Regions from separate parts of the Mesorhizobium sp. C120A genome, predicted to be linked through region 3. Evidence: predicted binding sites of a transcription regulator. Region 3 holds the regulator's gene; each other region holds the start of a gene.
The links. The regulator LexA, encoded in region 3, represses DNA repair genes until DNA is damaged. The targets are predictions, from matches to a motif close to TGTTCNNNNTGTGTTCNG.
Positions count from the first base shown of each region.

Region 1: a site for LexA is predicted at 2,138-2,155, ahead of NL532_RS13980 (ATP-dependent helicase). Genes of this name have one in related genera too.
Region 2: a site for LexA is predicted at 1,520-1,537, ahead of dinB (DNA polymerase IV). Genes of this name have one in related genera too.

Region 1 covers NZ_CP100476.1:2,896,481-2,899,723, forward strand. The annotation lists gene NL532_RS13980 (ATP-dependent helicase) at 1-2,097, opposite strand, end outside; gene NL532_RS13985 (glucose/quinate/shikimate family membrane-bound PQQ-dependent dehydrogenase) at 2,382-3,243, shown strand, end outside.
Region 2 covers NZ_CP100476.1:4,842,445-4,845,687, reverse strand. The annotation lists gene dinB (DNA polymerase IV) at 218-1,459, opposite strand; gene NL532_RS23645 (hypothetical protein) at 1,692-1,928, shown strand; gene NL532_RS23640 (heme-copper oxidase family protein) at 2,083-2,490, shown strand; gene NL532_RS23635 (hypothetical protein) at 2,757-2,978, shown strand; gene NL532_RS23630 (hypothetical protein) at 2,999-3,229, opposite strand.
Region 3 covers NZ_CP100476.1:3,884,177-3,887,419, forward strand. The annotation lists gene NL532_RS18825 (GntR family transcriptional regulator) at 1-686, shown strand, start outside; gene lexA (transcriptional repressor LexA) at 892-1,674, shown strand; gene NL532_RS18835 (ComEC/Rec2 family competence protein) at 1,668-3,243, opposite strand, start outside.

The DNA of each region.
Region 1 (3,243 bases), 990 kb from region 3:
GAGACGGCGCTCTTCCTCCAGGCCGGAGCGGCCGCCTTCGTCCAGCGCGCGTTGGTGCGGGAACAGGCCTTCCTCCCAGCCGGGGAGGAACACGGTCTCGAATTCGAGGCCCTTGGCCGAATGCAGCGTCATGATGTTGACGGCGTCAAGCTCGGCGTTCTGCTCGGCGTCCATGACCAGCGCGACATGCTCGAGGAAGGAGCGCAGCGATTCGTACTCCTCCATCGAGCGGATAAGCTCTTTCAGGTTTTCCAGCCGGCCCGGCGCCTCGACCGAGCGGTCGTTCTTCCACATGTCGGTGTAGCCGCTCTCCTCCAGAATGGTCTCGGCGAGTTCGGTGTGCGGCGTGGTTTCCAGCGCCTTCTGCCAGCGCTCGAAATTGGCCGCCACTTCGCGCAAGGCCGCGCGGGGCTTGGGCTTCAGCTCGTCGCTTTCTGCGAGCTTGGCGGCTGCCTCCAGCATCGGGATGCGCAAGCTCCGCGCCGTGTCGTGGATCTGGCGGATGGTGGCTTCACCCAGGCCGCGCTTGGGGACATTGACGATGCGCTCGAAGGCGAGGTCGTCGGCGCCCTGCGCGACGACGCGGAAGAAGGCCAGTGCATCGCGGATTTCCATGCGCTCATAGAAGCGCGGGCCGCCGATGACGCGGTAGTTGAGGCCGAGCGTGACGAAGCGATCCTCGAATTCGCGCATCTGGAAGGAGGCGCGGACCAGGATGGCCATATCATTGAGCTTGTGCTTGGCACGCTGGTAGGTCTCGATGGTCTCGCCGACGGCGCGCGCCTCCTCCTCGGAATCCCAGGCGGCGTGGACATGCACCTTCTCGTCGTCCTCGGCGACCTTCTCGGTGAACAGCGTCTTGCCGAAGCGGCCCTCATTGTGGGCGATGAGGTGCGAGGCAGTGCCGAGGATGTGCGCGGTCGAGCGATAATTGCGCTCCAGACGGATGATGGTGGCGCCGGGAAAATCCTTGTCGAAGCGCAGGATGTTGTCGACCTCGGCGCCACGCCAGCCATAGATCGATTGGTCGTCGTCGCCGACGCAGCAAATATTCACGCTCACGGGCTGTTCCGCGCCTGCCGGCGCGGGCCCTCGCAACGGCTCGGACGCCCGGTCGGGCATGCGGCCTTTGGCCGAGCGCGCTTTACCCTCCCCTGGATGGGGAGGGTCGCCGCGAAGCGGCGGGGAGGGGTGACTGGCGCCGGCGCTGCCACCCCCACTCGCGCCGCTACGCGGCGCGACCTCCCCCATCGAGGGGGAGGTAGGTCTTTGCGCCAGCAGCCGCAGCCACATGTATTGCGCGGTGTTGGTGTCCTGGTACTCGTCGACGAGGATGTATTTGAAGCGCTTGTGGTAGTCCTTCAGCACGTCCGGATTGGCGCGGAAGATGCGGATCGGGTGGCAGAGCAGATCGCCGAAGTCGCAGGCGTTCAGCGTCTTCAGCCGCTCCTGATAGGCCTTGTAGAGTTCCCGGCCCTTGCCGTTGGCGAAGCTGCGCGCGTCGCCCTCGGCAATGTCGGCGGGGCCTTGGCCCTTGTTCTTCCAGCCGTCGATCATCTGCGCGAACTGCTTGGCCGGCCAGCGCTTGTCGTCGAGGCCTTCGGCCTGGATCAGCTGCTTGATCAGCCGTACGACATCGTCGGTGTCGAGGATGGTGAAATCGGATTTGAGCCCGGCCAGCTCAGCGTGGCGGCGCAAGAGCTTGACGCCGATGGAGTGGAAGGTGCCGAGCCACGGCATGCCCTCGACGGCTTCGCCGACGAGATGGCCGATGCGCTGCTTCATCTCGCGCGCGGCCTTGTTGGTGAAGGTCACCGCCAGGATCTGCGAGGGGAAAGCCCTGCCGGTGGCCAGGATATGGGCGATGCGGGTGGTCAGCACGCGGGTCTTGCCGGTGCCGGCGCCGGCCAGCACCAGGACCGGGCCTTCGGTGGTTTCCACCGCCAGCCGCTGCTCGGGGTTGAGGCCGTTGAGATAATCGGGCGCGCTGTTGGGGCCGCTGCGGGCCGCCATGGCGCGCGCAGCTATGCCCGACGGGGCTGCGGGCCGCGCATTGGGTTCGTCAAAAAAGGGCATGTCTTCCGCAAAGCCGGACATCTCCCCCGAATGTAGTGATTCGGGAGCGAAAGACCAGAAGTGTCTACGTTTTGTTCTGGTTTGAAAGTGAGATTCTGGGGCGCAGTGCGAATTTCATCGTCCCGACGCCCGACAATGTCGTGGAGGTGCTGCAGCGTGGGAGCGGAATGAAGTCGAGCGTTTGCTCTCGCCTTATGCTGGCAGGGCCAGCTTGACACACGCGGCCTGGGGGAGAAAGCTGGCGACAGGGCAGGGGCGGCTGCCCGTGAGGCGCTGCAAAGCGCATCAGTCGAAGGAGTATCGTCTTGGCTGTCGTCATCACCTCCCTCATCCTGTTCCTCATCGGCCTCGCACTTGGCGGCGGCGGCGTCTGGCTCGCGATGCTGGGCGGCAGCTGGTACTATGTCGTCACCGGTCTCGCCTTCCTCATCGCCGCATGGCTGCTCTTCCGGCGCAAATCGACGGCGCTCTGGCTCTACGCGGCGATCGTGCTCGGCACGCTGGCCTGGGCGGTGTGGGAAATCGGCTTCGACTGGTGGGAACTCGGACCGCGCGGCGGCATCATCGTGCTTCTGGCGCTGTGGCTGCTGACGCCTTGGGCAAGGCGGGGCCTGATCGGCCCCGACGCGCGCGCGCCGCTCATTCTGGCCGTGCTCGCATCGCTCGCCGTCGCCGGTTATTCGATGACGGCCGATCCCAAGGACATCGCCGGCGACCTCAGCGCCGACAAGGTGACGCCGACTGCCGATCTCGGCGGCAATGTGCCTCCGGGCGAATGGCATTTCTACGGCCGTACGCAATTTGGCCAGCGCTATTCGCCGCTCGACCAGATCACGCCCGACAATGTCGCCAAATTGCAGCCGGCCTGGATCTACCAGACCGGCGACGTGAAAGGGCCGGACGATGTCGGCGAAACCACCTACCAGGTGACGCCGCTGAAGGTGGGCGATGCGCTCTATATCTGCACGCCGCACAATTTCGCCATCGCCATCGATGCCGCCACCGGCAAGGAGAAATGGCGTTTCGATCCCAAGATCAAGCTCGACAAGGACCGCCAGCACCAGACCTGCCGCGGCGTGTCCTATTATGCCGATGCCAAGATCGCCGCCGGCCAGCCTTGCGCGACGCGCGTCTATCTGCCGACCTCGGATGCGCGGCTGATCGCGC
Region 2 (3,243 bases), 960 kb from region 3:
TCCCATCCCGGTTTTTCTTGGCGCCGATGCGCTAACTGCAAGTCCACCTTCATCGACAAAGCGTTGTTCTTGGGCGTGCATGGCGTGGCCGGGTTGCGGTGCGAAAAATGTCCGAAACTGCGGCGGGTCTGGCCTGGTTGGTCGGCCTGCTCAAACAGAGCGGCAATGCAGCGCGGACTGGCCCAGCCTAAACATTGGCCTTGCCGTCGCGCCGCACTCACAGTTCCTTCTCCGCCAGTTCGCGGAAGGCATCGGGAACCGAGCGCCGGGCTTCCAGCGCCACGGCGCCATAGCCGACAGCCTCTCTGCCAAAGCGCTGGCGGATCTTGTCGATGGCGCGGTCGGCGCCAAAGCGCGCCAGGCCTTGCCTGCTGCCGGGCCGCTGCTTTTCATCGGCAAGCCCGAGCGGCAGCTCCAGCTGCAGCTCGGCACTTTCTTCCAGCTGCGACACCGAGATCGCCAGCAGCGAGATGGTCTTCTCCCGAGGGTTGGCGGCCAGCACGCCGCGCACCAGCTCCCCGGCGATTTCGGCCAGCATCGCGGTTGCCGAAATCGGCTGATCGAGCGTCAGCGAGCGTGTGACGGCGTGCAGATCGGCGAAACGCACGCGCACCGTCACCGTGCGCCCGGGCCGTGATTTCGCCCTGAGCCGGCTGGCGACCCGGTCTGCCAGATGCAGCAGCACGGGTCCGAAGATACGCGCTTCGGCCGGCCGTCTGCCAAGCGCCGACTGCGCGCCGGCGGAATGCGACCGCCTGTGGGTTTCGAGCTTTCGCGGGTCGCGGTTCCATGCCAGCGACGCCAGCTTTTCGCCGGCGGCGGGCCCGAGCAACCTTCGCAGCGCCCCACTATGCGTCTTTGCCAACTGGCCGATGGTCTCGATGCCGATCTCGGCCAGCCGCGCCTTGGTCGCCGGGCCGACGCCCCACATCAGCCCGACCGGCAGATCATGCAGGAAGGCAAGTTCGGTGTCCGGATCGACCACCACCAGCCCGTCGGGCTTGGCCACCTGCGAGGCGATCTTGGCCAGATGCTTGGTGCGCGCCACGCCGATCGAGATCGGCAGGCCAAGCTCTGCCCGGACGCGCCGACGCACCGTGGCGGCGATCTCGGCCGGCGGCCCGAACAGATGCGTGCAGCCGGCGACGTCGGCAAAGGCTTCATCGATGGAAATCCGCTCGACCAGCGGCGTGAAATCGTCGAGCACCTTGATGGCGGCATCGCCCAGCCGCTGATAGTCGGCGAAATGGCCGCCGACGAAAATCAGTCCGGGGCAAAGCTCGCGCGCGCGTCGTCCGGGCATGCCGCCGCGCACGCCGAAAACCCTGGCTTCGTAGGAGGCGGCAAGCACGACGCCGCCGCCGACGGCGATCGGCTTGCCCCTGAGCGCCGGGTCGAGCAGCTGCTCGACCGAGGCGTAGAAGGCGTCGAGATCCGCATGCAGGATGGTGGGTTCCATCCCGACCGTTCCCTTTGCGGCGTTGCAGCATTAGCCGCGTCTGTTGTGAGAGGCGTTTTTCCGAACAAATAGAGAACAAACAGGGCCTATTGTCAAGCGAAGCGGTTGCCGCCGGCCGGTCCGTTCCAGGTCGGGCCGTCGAGTGCTCCGCCTGGGCATCGGACCTGCGGAACATTGTCTCTCGCCTCAGCGTTCATATCCGCGACGGGACGCTGTTTTTGTGGAGGCCGGTATGGGCCAGTTCGAGATGATCGACCTCGTCAGCGTCGTTGACGCCTGCACGAGCGATCGCGTTGCCGGGCACTGCGTGTCAATGGCCAGGGCGGTGGAGGAGTTGCGAGTGCTGACCGGTGATTTCGTATCGCCGGACGAGACGGTGGCCAACGCGCTGTCGGCAGTGGCGCTGGGGCGCGGCTGCGCGGTGGTGTTCGACGAGCGAGCGGGCGCCGACATCTTGCTGACGCCGTAGCGCGGCGGCGCCGGGTTGTGGCAGCCAGAAAAGTCGAACAGCGTGCAAAAAGCTGTGCAGGCATGGCCCCATAACCGGGGCGTGGAAAATTTCTGCGCGTGGGTGTATTCTCCAGGTCGCAAGCGGTCGCAGACCGCATAGGGGGAGAAATGACATGCCGAGGGTTTCAGAACTCTTTTTCAAAACTGCCATCTTGTTCCTGATGTTGGGGATTGCGGCCGGCCTGCAGATGGCGATCTCGGGCGACCACGCCGCTTTTCCGGCGCACGCGCATATCAATCTGCTCGGTTGGGTGACGAGCGCCATCTTCGGCGGCTACTACGCGCTCAATCCGCAAAAGGCGGCGCGTCGCGTCGCCATGATCCACTACGGGCTCTACACTCTCGGCTTGGTGATCATGCTGCCGGCGCTGTATGTGATGCTGCAGGGAAACCCGGCGCTTGAACCGATCGTCGCCGGCGGCTCGCTCATTATCGCCGCTGCCGTTCTGGTTTTTGCTTTCGTGGTGTTTTCGCCCGAAACGGCGCGCTCGGTGTCCGGCGTGGTTCCGGCCTCTCGCTGACTGTTCGCGCGCGGCGATCAAAGTCCGACCCGCATTCGCGACCCGCGACACGGGTTGGCCAGGCCGATGGCCGCAGCCGCTGGCTGCGGTGTCTATCGCCGCGTCGGCGTTTAACATACCCGAGTCCCACCACGTATTATTTCGTGACTATTTGGCGCCGGAACCTTCCCAGATATCGCGCGTTGCGGCGACTGTATTCGCGCTGCCTTATATATAGGCAGACTTGAGTACGTCCACAGCATGGGTTGGGGGAGGAGCAGGCCACCATGTCGAAAAGAGAAATCGGAACGTCGGCCTCACTGGGCCGACGCATCGCCGATCTGAAAGCCAGGATGCGAGACGCCAGCGTTACTGAACACGAGATGCAGACCTTCCAGAAGGTCGCAGCCATCATGGGAGGTGTCGAAGGCTCCCTACGCCTCGACGCCGACGACCTGATCGCGGCGTCCTTCGTCACCGAGGCGCTCGGCGATCCCGGGTCGAATTGAAGGTCAGAGCCCGTCGGCACTCAAGTGCCGGCGGTCGATGGCCCGGTTCGCAGCGCCGCGATACCGGAGCGTGTCTGCACCGCCCGCGGCGGGGATTTCTTGCGCACTTTGAAGATTTCAGGCGAGCGGCCTCGACGGCGCTTGAAATATTGGGCTTCGCGTTCGTGCTTCTCGGCTGCTTCTCGGCTGTCGAAGGTGCCGAGATTGTCGCCGTCCAGCCCTTGACCACAAGGGCTAAGCCAAACCGCCAAGGCGCCTTAAACGA
Region 3 (3,243 bases):
CGCCTGCCGCGCCGTTGAAGCTGAGCACGCTGCGCAACACCTACGGCATCGGCTGGACGCCGTTGCGCGAGGCGCTGTCGCGGCTGGAGGCGGAACGGCTTGTGACCGCCATCAGCAACCGCGGGTTTGCGGTCGCTCCCGTCTCTCGGGCGGAGCTCGAGGATTTGGCGCGTGCGCGGCTGGTGGTCGAACTGCCCCTGCTGGTGGAATCGATCGAGGAGGGCGACCGTGAGTGGGAAGACGCGGTCGTTGCCGCCCACTATCGTCTCTCACGGTGCGGGTCTGTTCTCGACGATCCATCGGATGATGCGGTCGACGCGTGGTACGAAAAACACGATGCCTTCCATGCGGCGCTGCTCAGTGCCGCGACATCCAGCTGGCTGCTGCGCTTCAATGCGACGATTTCCGACCAATTGCATCGCCATCACCGCTTTCTGGGTCTGGCCCCGACGCTGCGCGCCGCCGCCGGCCGCACGGATGGCCACCGGAAGGCCGTGGCGGCCCTGCGCGACGCCGTGGCGATCGAACACCATACCGCCCTGATGGAAGCGGCCCTCGATCGCGACGTCGAACGTGCGAAAACTCTGATGACCGCTCACATCGGCTACACGCTGCAGGTCTATGCCCAGAGTGAACCCGGCGCGGATGCTGCGCAGCCCCGTCCGAAAAGGAAGCGGCGATCGTAGCCGACGACGCAGGGCACTTTGTCTTCGTTTCACCCCGTTGCCGGCCAACGACTACGAGCGGCGCTCGCAGCGCCGAACGTTACGCTGAACAAAACGTCAACACATTCATTAAACTTTAAAAGGTTGCGGAACACAACTGGAACAGATAGGGTTTGTTCTGGGTTTGTTTTTTCTGATTCTGGTTTCAGAACCCTTGGGGGCCGCGATGCTGACGCGCAAACAACATGAGCTTCTGATGTTCATCCATGAACGCCTGAAGGAGAGCGGAATCCCGCCGTCCTTCGACGAGATGAAGGAAGCGCTCGACCTCGCCTCCAAGTCCGGCATCCACCGCCTGATCACGGCGCTTGAGGAGCGCGGTTTCATTCGCCGGCTGCCGAACCGGGCGCGCGCGCTGGAAGTGCTGCGGCTGCCCGACTCGATCGCACCAGGCCTCAATGCGGCGAGGAAGTTTTCGCCGAGCGTCATTCAGGGCAGTCTTGGTCAAACCGGCCAAGGGCAAGGCGGCCAAGGACAAGGCGCGTTGGGCCAAGGCGGTCTCGGCCGCCAGATCAAGCCGGGCTCGCCGTCGCGTTCGATGTCGGCCGGCAATGACGATGCCGTTTCCGCGATTTCAATCCCGGTTATGGGACGCATCGCCGCCGGCGTGCCGATCGACGCCATCCAGCATCAGACCCATTCGATCTCGGTGCCGCCCGATATGATCATGGGCGGCGAACACTACGCGCTCGAGGTCAAGGGCGATTCGATGATCGAGGCCGGCATTTTCGATGGCGACACGGTCATCATCCGCAATGCCGACACAGCCAGCCCCGGCGAGATCGTGGTGGCGTTGGTCGACGATGAGGAAGCGACCCTGAAACGCTTCCGCCGCAAGGGCGCCTCGATCGCCCTGGAAGCCGCCAACCCGGCCTACGAGACCCGCATTTTTGGACCGGACAGGGTGAAGGTGCAGGGCAAGCTTGTCGGATTGATCCGGCGCTACTGAGCCGGCTTGGGTTTGTACTTTTCACGCTGGTTGTAAGGCGGCAGGCCGCGCGCTTCGCGGGAGAAGCGGCGTTGCTCGTGCCAGGGGCGATACGGCTTGTCGACGGCGAAGCGGATGGTTGGCGCTGCAGCTGCCGATTGCGGATCGAAGAAGACGGCGGCGCTGCCGTCGCGGGCCAGCTGTTTCTTCGTCACGACCAGCACCAGCGGGTCGCGGCACGGATTGTAGGCGGTGGCGTCATCGATGACGATCAGGCTCGCGAAGGCACAGGCCGGCCGCGCCGTCTTGCGGTCTTTCGCAAGCGCTACAATGGCTCCGGAAGGGTGCCGGGCGATACAGAGATCGCCGGTGCAATAGAAGGGCGAGCCGGGCGGCAGATCGAGCGGATCGAGATCGAACCGCGTATCTGTTGCCTCGAAAATCTCAGGTGGGATAATGGTTTTGGCCCGCAGCGCCCGTTTCCAATTGTCCGTGGTGAATTCGTTGGAGCGTTCGCGGTTGAGGGCGAGTTCGCCGCCACCGATCGGCATGGCCACCAGATGCGCATCCTCGGATATGAGCACGTCGGGCGTAAGCACCTGCGGCACCGTCAACAGGCCGGCCAGCGCGAAAGGCACGGCCGCCAACCTGAGCCAGGTGGTGGCCATGGTGGCGATGACGAGGGCGACCGCCACCAACAGCACCGAGCGGATGGAGATCAGCCCGACGGCGTCGACCGGCGAGCGCTCGGAAATCCAGGCCGATATAGCGATCATCGCCATCAGACCCTTGCCCATCACATAGAGGAACGGCCCGTCGGCGCCGAACGGCATCGCCAGTGCGCTGAGCACGGCAAAAGGCATGACGATCAACGAAACAATCGGCATCACGGCCAGATTGGCGATCAGGCTGAGCGGCGACACACGCTGAAAATGCCAGATGGCGAACAGCAAGGTTGCACTGCCGGCGATGATCGAGGTCATGGCGAGGCCGCCCATGGCCAGCGCGAATTTTCGCGACAGGAAGCCGACGAAGGAGCGCTTTGCCGGCGGCGTTCTCACCTTGTCGGCGCGGTAATCGGCCCAGCCGGCATAGGCGCCGACAAGGGCGGCGGTGGCAGCAAACGACATCTGGAAGCTGGGACCGACCACCTCGTGCGGCGACACCAGGATGACGGCAATGGCGGAGATCGCCAGATTGCGCATGGTGAGTGCGGCGCGATCAAACAGCACGGCGACAAGCATGACCGCCAGCATGATGAAGCTGCGCTCGGCGGCAACCACGACGCCTGAAATGACGAGATAGGCGGCGATGGAGACGAGTGCTGCCACTGCTGCATATTTCTTGACTGGGCGGCGCGAAGAGAAATCGGGAAACAGCGCAAAGGCGCCACGCAGCAACGCCATGATGGTGCCGGCAACCAGCGCCATGTGCAGGCCGGAGATGGAGATGATGTGGTAGATGCCGGTGCGCCGCATCGCTTCGTTGACCTCGTCCGGGATGCCGGCGCGCACCCCGACAATCAACGCCGCGGCAATCTCGCCTTCGGCGCCGCCGATTTTGCCCCTGATATGGTCGGCAATGTTTTCG